One region of the Aquipuribacter sp. SD81 genome, then DNA from elsewhere that is predicted to be linked to it. Evidence: predicted binding sites of a transcription regulator. Region 1 holds the regulator's gene; each other region holds the start of a gene.
What was found. The regulator HrcA, encoded in region 1, represses chaperone genes, less so after heat shock. The targets are predictions, from matches to a motif close to TTNGCACTCGNNNNNNNCGAGTGCNAA.
Positions count from the first base shown of each region.

Region 2: a site for HrcA is predicted at 2,186-2,212, ahead of groL (chaperonin GroEL). Genes of this name have one in related genera too.
Region 3: a site for HrcA is predicted at 1,996-2,022, ahead of groES (co-chaperone GroES). Genes of this name have one in related genera too.

Region 1 covers NZ_JBBAYJ010000026.1:39,161-42,431, forward strand. Annotated here, with positions in the region: gene dnaJ (molecular chaperone DnaJ) at 1-750, opposite strand, end outside; gene hrcA (heat-inducible transcriptional repressor HrcA) at 806-1,855, opposite strand; gene WAA21_RS14945 (NAD-dependent epimerase/dehydratase family protein) at 1,930-2,829, opposite strand; gene WAA21_RS14950 (DUF4870 domain-containing protein) at 2,934-3,271, shown strand, end outside.
Region 2 covers NZ_JBBAYJ010000013.1:65,766-69,036, forward strand. Annotated here, with positions in the region: gene WAA21_RS09720 (hypothetical protein) at 1-212, opposite strand, end outside; gene groL (chaperonin GroEL) at 386-2,011, opposite strand; gene WAA21_RS09730 (hypothetical protein) at 2,352-2,507, shown strand; gene WAA21_RS09735 (hypothetical protein) at 2,605-2,811, shown strand; gene WAA21_RS09740 (type 1 glutamine amidotransferase domain-containing protein) at 2,808-3,271, shown strand, end outside.
Region 3 covers NZ_JBBAYJ010000001.1:87,271-90,541, reverse strand. Annotated here, with positions in the region: gene groL (chaperonin GroEL) at 1-1,435, opposite strand, end outside; gene groES (co-chaperone GroES) at 1,540-1,839, opposite strand; gene WAA21_RS00495 (class I SAM-dependent methyltransferase) at 2,060-3,271, shown strand, end outside.

The DNA of each region.
Region 1 (3,271 bases):
CGGGTGGCGCCGCTCCTGCACCTCGACGTAGAGGTCGCCGGCGGGACCGCCGCCCGGCCCGACCTCGCCCTGGCCCGCGAGCTGGATGCGGGTGCCCGTGTCGACGCCCGGCGGGACCTTGATGGTGAGCGTGCGGCGCGTGCGGACCCGGCCCTCGCCGGAGCACTCGTGGCACGGGGCGGGCAGCACTGTGCCGTAGCCGCCGCAGCGCGGGCACGGACTCGTCGTCATGACCTGGCCGAGGAACGACCGGGCGACGCGCTGCACCTGGCCGCGGCCGCCGCAGACGTCGCACGGCTCGGGGCCCGTGCCGGGCTCGCAGCAGGTGCCCTGGCAGCGGGTGCACACGTCGGCGGACTCCACGCGAATCTCCCGCGTGCCGCCGAAGACGGCCTCCTCGAGGTCGACCTCCAGGCGCACGAGGGCGTCCTGGCCGCGCTGGGTGCGCGAGGCGGGACCGCGCTGCGCGCCGGCGCCCGCGCCACCGAAGAACGTCTCGAAGATGTCGGAGAAGCCGAAGCCGGGCCCCTGGCCGCCGAAGGGGGAGTCGCCGCCGGCGTCGTAGGCCGCGCGCTTCTCCGGGCTGCTCAGCACCTCGTAGGCGCGCGACACCTCCTTGAACCGCTCCTCGGCGTCCGGACCGGTGTTGACGTCGGGGTGCAGCTCGCGGGCGAGGCGGCGGTACGCCTTCTTGATCGTGTCGGCGGAGGCGTCCCTCGGCACGCCGAGGGTCTGGTAGTGGTCGCTCACGGGAGCCTTTCGACGGGGCTGCGGGTGCAGGTCGGGCAGGAACCGGGTGCGTCGCTCACTGCTCGAGCGCGCGCGAGGCGTAGCGCGCCACGGCCCTCACCGCGGCGATCGTCGTGGGGTAGTCCATGCGGGTGGGGCCGAGAACGCCGAGCCGGGCGACGACGTCGCCGCTGCCGTAGCCGGTGGTGACGACCGCGGTCTGGGCGAGGCTCTCGTGCGCGGTCTCGCGGCCGATGCGCACCGCGACGTCGACCTGCTCCTCGGCCATGTCGTGCATGAGGCGCAGCAGCACGACCTGCTCCTCCAGCGCCTCCAGCACCGACGACAGCTCGCCGGGGAACTCGGTGCCGCGGCGGACGAGGTGGCTGGTGCCGGCCACGACGATGCGCTCCTCGCGCTCCTCGACCAGCGCCTCGGCGAGGGCGTCGACGACCGCGCGCGCCACGGTCGTGCTGTCGGGGTCGGCCGTGCTGTCGGGCCCGACCCCCTCCAGGACGCTGCGCACCGTCTCGGCCGCCGCCGCGAGCCGCAGCCCGGCGACGACCCCGTTGACGCGGTTGCGCAGCTCCTCCAGCCCCGGCAGCGGGGAGCCGTCGGACCTCACGAGGTCGGGCACCTCGACGAGCCGCTGCTCGACGCGGCCGGAGGACAGGATCAGCACGAGCAGCACGCGCCCGCCGCCGAGCGGCACGAGGTCGACGTGGCGCACGGTCGACAGCGACACCGACGGGTACTGCACGACCGCGGTCTGGCGGGTCACCTGGCTGAGCAGGCGGACGGTGCGGTCGACGACGTCGTCGAGACCGACCGCCCCCTCGAGGAACAGCCGGATGGCGCGGCGCTCGGGCTGGCTCATGGGCCGGACCTCGCTGAGCCGGTCGACGAACAGCCGGTAGCCCTTGTCGGTGGGCACCCGCCCGGCGCTCGTGTGCGGCTGCGCGATGTAGCCCTGCTCCTCCAGGACGGCCATGTCGTTGCGGATGGTCGCGGGGCTCACGCCGAGGCGGTGCCGCTCGACGAGCGCGCGGGAGCCGACGGGCTCCCGCGTCGTCACGAAGTCCTCGACGATGGCGCGGAGGACCTCCAGTCGGCGGTCGTCGGCCACGGAGAACACCTCCCGGGGTCGCTGGCACTGTCGGGGTCCGACTGCCAATCGTAACCCTCCGGGCGGACCGGGGCTCAGGCGCGCGCGTCGCGCCAGGAGTGCTGCGGGTCGTAGCCGAGCACGCGCCGGGCCCGGTCGATCGACAGCAGGGTCTCGTGCTCGCCCAGCTCCCGCGTGAGCGGCACGCCGGGGAACTCCAGCGCCATGAGCTCCGCGGACGGCGTCCGCATGACCGTGTCGGCGTTGGCGACGACGCACACCTCGACCCCGTCCACGGCGTCGTCGGGGACCGACAGCGCCCGTCGGACGGCCTGGGCGCCGTCGCGGGCGTCGATGTAGCCCCACAGGTTCCACCGCCGCCGCGCCGGGTCGTCCTGCCACGCCTCGAAGCCGGGGTAGTCCGCCGGGGTGGTGACGTTGGAGAAGCGCAGCCCGACGAAGCGCGCGTCGGCGCGCCAGCGCGCGTGCTGGCGCGCCAGCTCCTCCTCCAGCACCTTGCCGAGGCTGTACGTGCTCTCCGGACGGGGCGCGTAGTCCTCGTCGACGGGGGCGTAGGGCGGCGGGGTGTCGAAGGGCAGGCCGAGGACGGTCTCGCTGCTCGCCCACACGACGCGACGGACCCCGAGGGCCCGGGCCGCCTCGAGGACGTTGAAGGTGCTCGGGACGTTGTTGGCGAACAGCGCGGCGTTCGGCACGAGCCCGGGGGCCGGGACCGCGGCGAGGTGGACCACGGCCTCGACGCCGTCGTGCCGGTCGTCGACCGCGCCGAGGGCGCCGACGACCTGCCCGTAGTCGGTGAGGTCGGTCCGCACCGCGAGCAGGCGGCCCCGCTCCGGCGGAGGCTCCGGGTCCCCGGGGGCAGGCGGGGCCGGGACCTGCCGGTCGAGGAGCAGGACGTCGGTCCCCTCCCCGAGCAGGTGCTCGACCACCGCCGCGCCGAGCCGTCCGCTGCCTCCGGTGACCGCCACGACCACGGGCTGCTCCTGTCCTCCGGTGGCCCGCCGTCCGGGCCGCACGAGGCCCGATTCTGCAGGCAGCACCACTGCCGCGCCCGCGGGCGAGGCCTAGCGTCGTCGGCATGACGCAGCAGCCCGCCGCCCCGGTCCCGAACGCGCTGTCCGACGCCCCCGCGCCCGCGGCGGGCACCTACCCCGGCGGGCGCGGCCCCGCCCCCCTCACGCCCGCCGACGAGACGACGTGGTCGACCGTCGGGCACCTGTCGTGGCTCGCCGGCTCCCTCGTCGGCCTGCCCGTGCTCGGCCCCCTCGTGCTGTGGCTCGTGCTCCGCGAGCGCGGCCCCTTCGTGCGCCACCACCTCACCGACGCCCTCAACTTCCAGCTGTCCCTCATGGTGTACGCCCTCGGGCTCGCGGTCGTCGGTGGCCTCGGCACGCTGCTGACCGTCGGCCTGCTCCT
Region 2 (3,271 bases), on a different contig from region 1:
TCGTGGACGAGGGCGACGACGGCCGGGTCGGCGTGCGCCTCGACCTCGTCGAGCACGGGGTCGGCGTGCTCCGGGCCGTGCGGGTGGGGTGCGTCGCGGGCGCCGTGCGCCTGCCCGCCGCCGTGCGGCGCCGAGGCACCGGACGTGGCGAGCGGTGCGTCCGGGTCGGCGAGGTCCTGGCCCGCGTAGGGCTCCTCCGGCTGGTCGCTCATGGGGCAATCCGATCACAGCGGCCCGCCGGGGGCACGACGGCGGGACACGCACGCTGGGGCGACCGGGCGGCACCCGGTGCGCGCGGCGGGCGCCCGACGACGAAGGCCCCCGGGCGAACCCGGGGGCCTCCGTCAGCGGTCGCCCGCTGGTGGTGCGAGGTGGTGCGGCCGGATCAGAAGTCCATGCCGCCCATGCCGCCGTCGCCGGCGCCGGCGGCCGCGGGGGCCTTCTCCGGCTTGTCGGCGACGACCGCCTCGGTGGTGAGGAACAGCGCCGCGATGCTGGCCGCGTTCTGCAGGGCGGAGCGCGTCACCTTGGCCGGCTCCACGATGCCCGTGGCGACCATGTCGACGTACTCGCCCGTGGCCGCGTTGAGGCCGTGGCCCGCGGACAGGTTCTTGACCTTCTCCGCCACGACGCCGCCCTCGAGGCCGGCGTTGACCGCGATCTGCTTGAGCGGGGCCTCGAGCGCGACGCGGACGATGTTCGCCCCGGTCGCCTCGTCGCCGCTCAGGTCGAGCCCGTCGAGCGCGGGCAGCGCGTTGACGAGCGCGACGCCGCCGCCGGGGACGATGCCCTCCTCGACGGCCGCCTTCGCGTTGCGGACGGCGTCCTCGATGCGGTGCTTGCGCTCCTTGAGCTCGACCTCGGTGGCCGCGCCCGCCTTGATGACGGCCACGCCGCCGGCGAGCTTGGCGAGGCGCTCCTGGAGCTTCTCGCGGTCGTAGTCGGAGTCGCTGTTCTCGATCTCCGTGCGGATCTGGTTGACCCGCCCGGCGATGGCGTCGGACTCGCCGGCGCCCTCGACGATCGTGGTCTCGTCCTTGGTGACGACGACCTTGCGCGCACGGCCCAGCAGGTCCAGCGTCGCGTTCTCCAGCTTGAGGCCGACCTCCTCGGAGATGACCTGGCCGCCGGTGAGGATCGCGATGTCCTGCAGCATGGCCTTGCGCCGGTCGCCGAAGCCCGGGGCCTTGACGGCGGCGGACTTGAACGTGCCGCGGATCTTGTTGACGACGAGCGTGGCGAGCGCCTCGCCCTCGACGTCCTCGGAGATCACGAAGAGCGGCTTGCCGGACTGCATGACCTTCTCCAGCAGCGGGAGCAGGTCCTTGACCGTCGAGATCTTGGAGTTGACCACGAGGACGTAGGGGTCCTCGAGCACGGCCTCCATGCGCTCGGTGTCGGTCGCGAAGTAGGGCGAGATGTAGCCCTTGTCGAAGCGCATGCCCTCGGTGAGCTCGAGCTCCAGGCCGAAGGTCTGCGACTCCTCGACCGTGATGACGCCCTCCTTGCCGACCTTGTCCATGGCCTCGGCGATCATCTCGCCGATCTGGGTGTCGGCGGCCGAGATCGAGGCGGTGGAGGCGATCTGCTCCTTCGTCTCGACGTCCTTGGCCATGCTGAGGAGCTGGTCGGACACGGCCGCGGTGGCCTTCTCGATGCCACGCTTGAGCGCCATCGGGTTGGCGCCGGCCGCGACGTTGCGCAGGCCCTCGCGGACGAGCGCCTGGGCGAGGACGGTCGCCGTCGTCGTGCCGTCGCCGGCCACGTCGTCGGTCTTCTTGGCGACCTCCTTGACGAGCTCCGCGCCGATCTTCTCGTACGGGTCGTCGAGCTCGATCTCCTTGGCGATGGAGACGCCGTCGTTCGTGATCGTGGGTGCGCCCCACTTCTTCTCGAGGACGACGTTGCGGCCCTTGGGGCCGAGGGTGACCTTGACGGCGTCGGCGAGGGTGTTCATACCCCGCTCGAGACCGCGCCGGGCCTCCTCGTCGAAAGCGATGATCTTGGCCATCTGGTGGTGGTCCCTCCGCACACGGTGGGTGGCTCGGACCGGACGACGCCCGCGACGGACGGGCACGCCCCGCCGGTCACGTCCCGGTCGGACCCTGCCCTCGCCTGCCGGTCCGCGGGGCTGCTCGCCCCGTGGTCTTCTGTCACTCCCGGCATGAGAGTGCCAGTCGCATTATTGGCACTCGACGGGTGCGAGTGCAAACCCCGCCCGCTGCGGAGGGCTCCTGCGCCGTCCCGGTGGCAGTCGTTCCGTGACCTGCTCGTGACGTTTCGCCGGGCCGGGGCGGGGGTACGCCACCTGCAGCGGACGACCCCCCGCTCACCCCACGGAAGGAACCGACATGCCTCTCTGGCTGATCCTCATCGTCGTCGGAGTGATCCTCGCCATCGTCGGGTTCTCCGGCGTGGCCGAGTTCCTCATCTGGATCGGCGTGATCGTCCTCGTCATCGGCCTGGTGGGCATCCTCCTGGGCCGAGGCCGGTCCTCACGCGTCTGACCCCGCAGTCGCTCCAGCGCAGCACCCGCAGCACCCCAGCACCCGCAGCACCGAAGATCCGTCCGCCCACCTCGCACCCGGAGCTCCTCTCGTCATGATGATCCTGCTCGCACTCCTCGTCGTCCCCCTCGCCGCGCTCGGTCTCGTGCTCGGCATGGACCGCGTCGAGGACCAGCTGCTCAAGCAGCCGGCCCGGCACCGCTCCCCCGTCCGCCGGAGCGTCGACGCGCGTCCGGCCACCGTCCGCGTGCCCGCCGTGCGCGAGGGCGCCGCTGCCCCGGCCACCCAGCAGGTCGCCGCGTGAGCCGGGTCGCGTTCCTCGTCGCCCACGAGGGCATCGAGCAGGTCGAGCTGACGCAGCCGTGGCAGGCGGTGCGCGACGCCGGCCACGAGCCGGTGCTCCTGAGCACCACCGACGGCGAGGTGCAGGCGTTCGACCACCTCGACAAGGCCGACACGTTCCCGGTGGACCAGCAGGTGTCGCAGGCCGACGTCGGCGACTTCGCCGCCGTCGTCCTGCCGGGCGGTGTGGCCAACCCGGACGCGCTGCGCACCGACGAGGACGCCGTCCGGTTCGTGCGCGCCGCCATGGAGGCAGGCACCCCCGTCGCCGCCATCTGCCACGCCCCGTGGACCCTGGTGGAGACCCAGCAGCTCGTCGGGCGGCGCCTCACGTCGTGGCCGAGCCTGCGCACCGACATCACGAACGCGGGAGGCGACTGGGTCGACTCCGAGCTCGTCGTCGACCGCGCGGGCGCCGGACC
Region 3 (3,271 bases), on a different contig from region 1:
TGGCGGCGTCCAGGCCCTGGCCGGGCGGCAGCGCCGCGACGGCCTCGACCTGCACGGCGCCCTCGAGGCCGGCGTTGCTCGCGATCCACCACAGCGGGCGGGTGACGGCGCGGCGGACGATGTCGACGCCGACCGCCTCGTCGCCCTCGCGGTCGAGGGAGTCCAGCGCGGAGCGGGCGTGGACGAGGGCGGAGCCGCCGCCGGCGACGATGCCCTCCTCGATCGCGGCCCGGGTCGCGGACACCGCGTCCTCGACGCGGTGCTTGCGCTCCTTGACCTCGACCTCGGTGTGCCCGCCGACCTCGATGACGACGACGCCGCCGGACAGCTTCGCGAGCCGCTCCTGCAGCTTCTCGCGGTCCCAGTCGGAGTCGGTGCGCTCGATCTCGGCCTTGATCTGTCGGACGCGGTCGCCGACCGCACCGCTCTCGCCGCCGCCGTCGACGAGGGTGGTGTCGTCCTTCGTGACGACGACGCGGCGGGCGGCGCCGAGCACCTCCAGGCCGACGGTGTCGAGGCTGAGGCCGACGTCCTCGGACACGACCTGCGCGCCCGTGAGGACGGCCATGTCCTGCAGCATCGCCTTGCGGCGGTCACCGAAGCCGGGCGCCTTGACGGCGACCGCCGTGAACGTGCCGCGCATCTTGTTGACGACGAGCGTGGACAGCGCCTCGCCCTCGACGTCCTCAGCCACGAGGAACAGCGGCTTGCCGGTCTCGAGGACCTTCTCCATGAGCGGCAGCAGCTGCGCGACGGTGCTCACCTTGCCGGCCACGAGGAGCACGTGGGCGTCGGTGAGGACGGCCTCCATGCGCTCGGGGTCGGTCACCATGTACGGCGACAGGTAGCCCTTGTCGAACTGCATGCCCTCGGTGAACTGCAGGCTCACACCGGTGGTGGAGCCCTCCTCGACGGTGATGACGCCGTCGCGGCCCACCTTGTCGAAGGCGTCGGCGAGCGTCGCGCCGATCTCGGGGTCCTGCGCGGACACCGTCGCGACGTGCGCGACGGAGCCGGAGTCGGTGACCTCGACGGCGATGTCGTCGAGGCGGGCCTCGATCGCGGCGACGGCCGCGTCGATGCCGCGCTTGAGCGCGGCGGGGCCGGCGCCCGCGGCGATGTTGCGCAGGCCCTCGCGGACCATGGCCTGCGCGAGGACGGTCGCGGTGGTCGTGCCGTCGCCGGCGACGTCGTTGGTCTTGGTGGCGGCCTCCTTGGCCAGCTGCGCACCGAGGTTCTCGAAGGGGTCGTCGAGCTCGATCTCGCGGGCGATCGTCACGCCGTCGTTGGTGATGACGGGCGGGCCGAACGACTTGTGGAGCACGACGTTGCGGCCGCGCGGGCCGAGGGTCACGCGGACGGCGTCGGCGAGGGTGTCGACGCCGCGCTCGAGGGACTTCCGGGCGGACTCGTCGAAGGACAGGCTCTTGGGCATCTCGCTCCAGGGTGGCGGGTGGGGTGAGTGATCAGGCGACGACGCCGCCCGCGGCCGGGGGCCGGGGCGGCGTCGGGTGCCTCGCGTCCCGGGGGACGCTCAGCTCACTTCTCGATGACGGCGAGGACGTCGCGCGCGGAGAGGATGAGGTACTCCTCGCCGCCGTACTTGACCTCGGTGCCGCCGTACTTGCTGTACAGCACCGTGTCGCCGACCTGGACGTCGAGCGGGATGCGCTTCTCGCCGTCCTCGTCGAAGCGACCGGGACCCACCGCGAGGACCTTGCCCTCCTGGGGCTTCTCCTTGGCGGTGTCGGGGATGACGAGGCCGGAAGCCGTCGTCTGCTCGGCCTCGAGCGTCTGGACCACGATGCGGTCCTCGAGCGGCTTGATGGAGACAGCCACGTGTGACCTCTCTTTCGCGACAGGGGCGGCCGGCCGGGCGGCCGACCGGAACGGTTGTGGTCCGCCGGCCACGGGACGTCGTCGCGGGTGCCGACCCGTCGTCCGGCGAGTTGGCACCCGATGCCGTCGAGTGCCAGGTCGACAGTAGCCAGCGGGTTAGCACTCGGTCAACCTGAGTGCCAGCGTCCTGCTCCGGCCGGGCGGCTGGCAGGATCGGCGCGTGACGGCGGCGGACGAGGGGACCGGCGCGGCCGGGCTCGCCGCCCTGCTGCGCCCGGACGGCTGGGCGCTGCTGGGCGCGCTGCCACCGTACGACCCGGACCGCGCGCTCGCGCTCGGCGAGCGCCTGCGCGCCGACGGCGTGCCGGCGGAGACGGTCGCCGCCGCCCTCACCCAGTCGCGGTTGCGGGCGGCGGCGCGGGCCAAGCTCGGCGGGTTCGCGGACGGGATGCTCTTCACCGCCGACGGGCTCGAGCAGGCCACGCGCCTGCCGGTGGCCGCCCGGCACGCGGACCGGCTGCGCGCCGCGGGCGCGACCCGGGTCGCGGACCTCGGCTGCGGCATCGGCGTCGACGCGCTCGCCGTCGCCGGCATGGACCTGGCGGTGGACGCCGTCGAGCGCGACGAGGCGACCGCGGCGGTCGCGACGGTCAACCTGCGCCACTTCCCCCGCGCGCGTGTCCACCTCGGCGACGCGACGGGCTTCCCGGACGCGCTGCCGCTCGCACGGCCCGGGACGACCGACGGGGTCGACGCGGTGTGGACCGACCCGGCGCGCCGGGCGGGCGGCCGGCGGGTCACCGACCCCGAGCGCTGGAGCCCGCCGCTGTCGTGGGCGCTCGGCCTGCCCGGGACGGGGGTCCGGGCCGTCGGCGCGAAGGTCGCCCCGGGGGTCGACCACGACCTCGTCGCCGCGGACGGTCCCGCCGCGGGCTGGACGGCGGCGTGGACGTCCGTCGACGGCGACGTCGTCGAGGCGGTCCTGTGGTGGGGCGCCGCGGCCGTGCCGGGGACCCGGCGGACCGCGACGGTGCTGCGCACCGTCGAGCGCGACGGCGCCACCCAGGTGCAGGAGGTCGGCACGCTGTCGGACGCCGGGCTGCCGCAGGCGCCGGTCGGCGACGTCGGCGAGGTGCTGCTCGAGCCGGACGGGGCGGTCATCCGCGCCGGGCTCGTGGGGCACGTCGCCGCGGAGGTCGGCGGCCGCCTCATCGACCCGTCCATCGCCTACGTGACGACCGACGAGGCCGTCTCCCACCCGCTCGCCCGCGCCTACGAGGTGCGCGCGGTGCTGCCGTGGGGGCTCAAGCGGCTGCGGGCGCACCTGCGCGAGCAGGGCGTCGGGCGGGTGACGGTGAAGCGGCGCGGCAGCCCGCTGGACCCCGAGGAGCTGCGGCGGGCGCTCCGGCTGTCCGGCGACGGCGAGGCGACG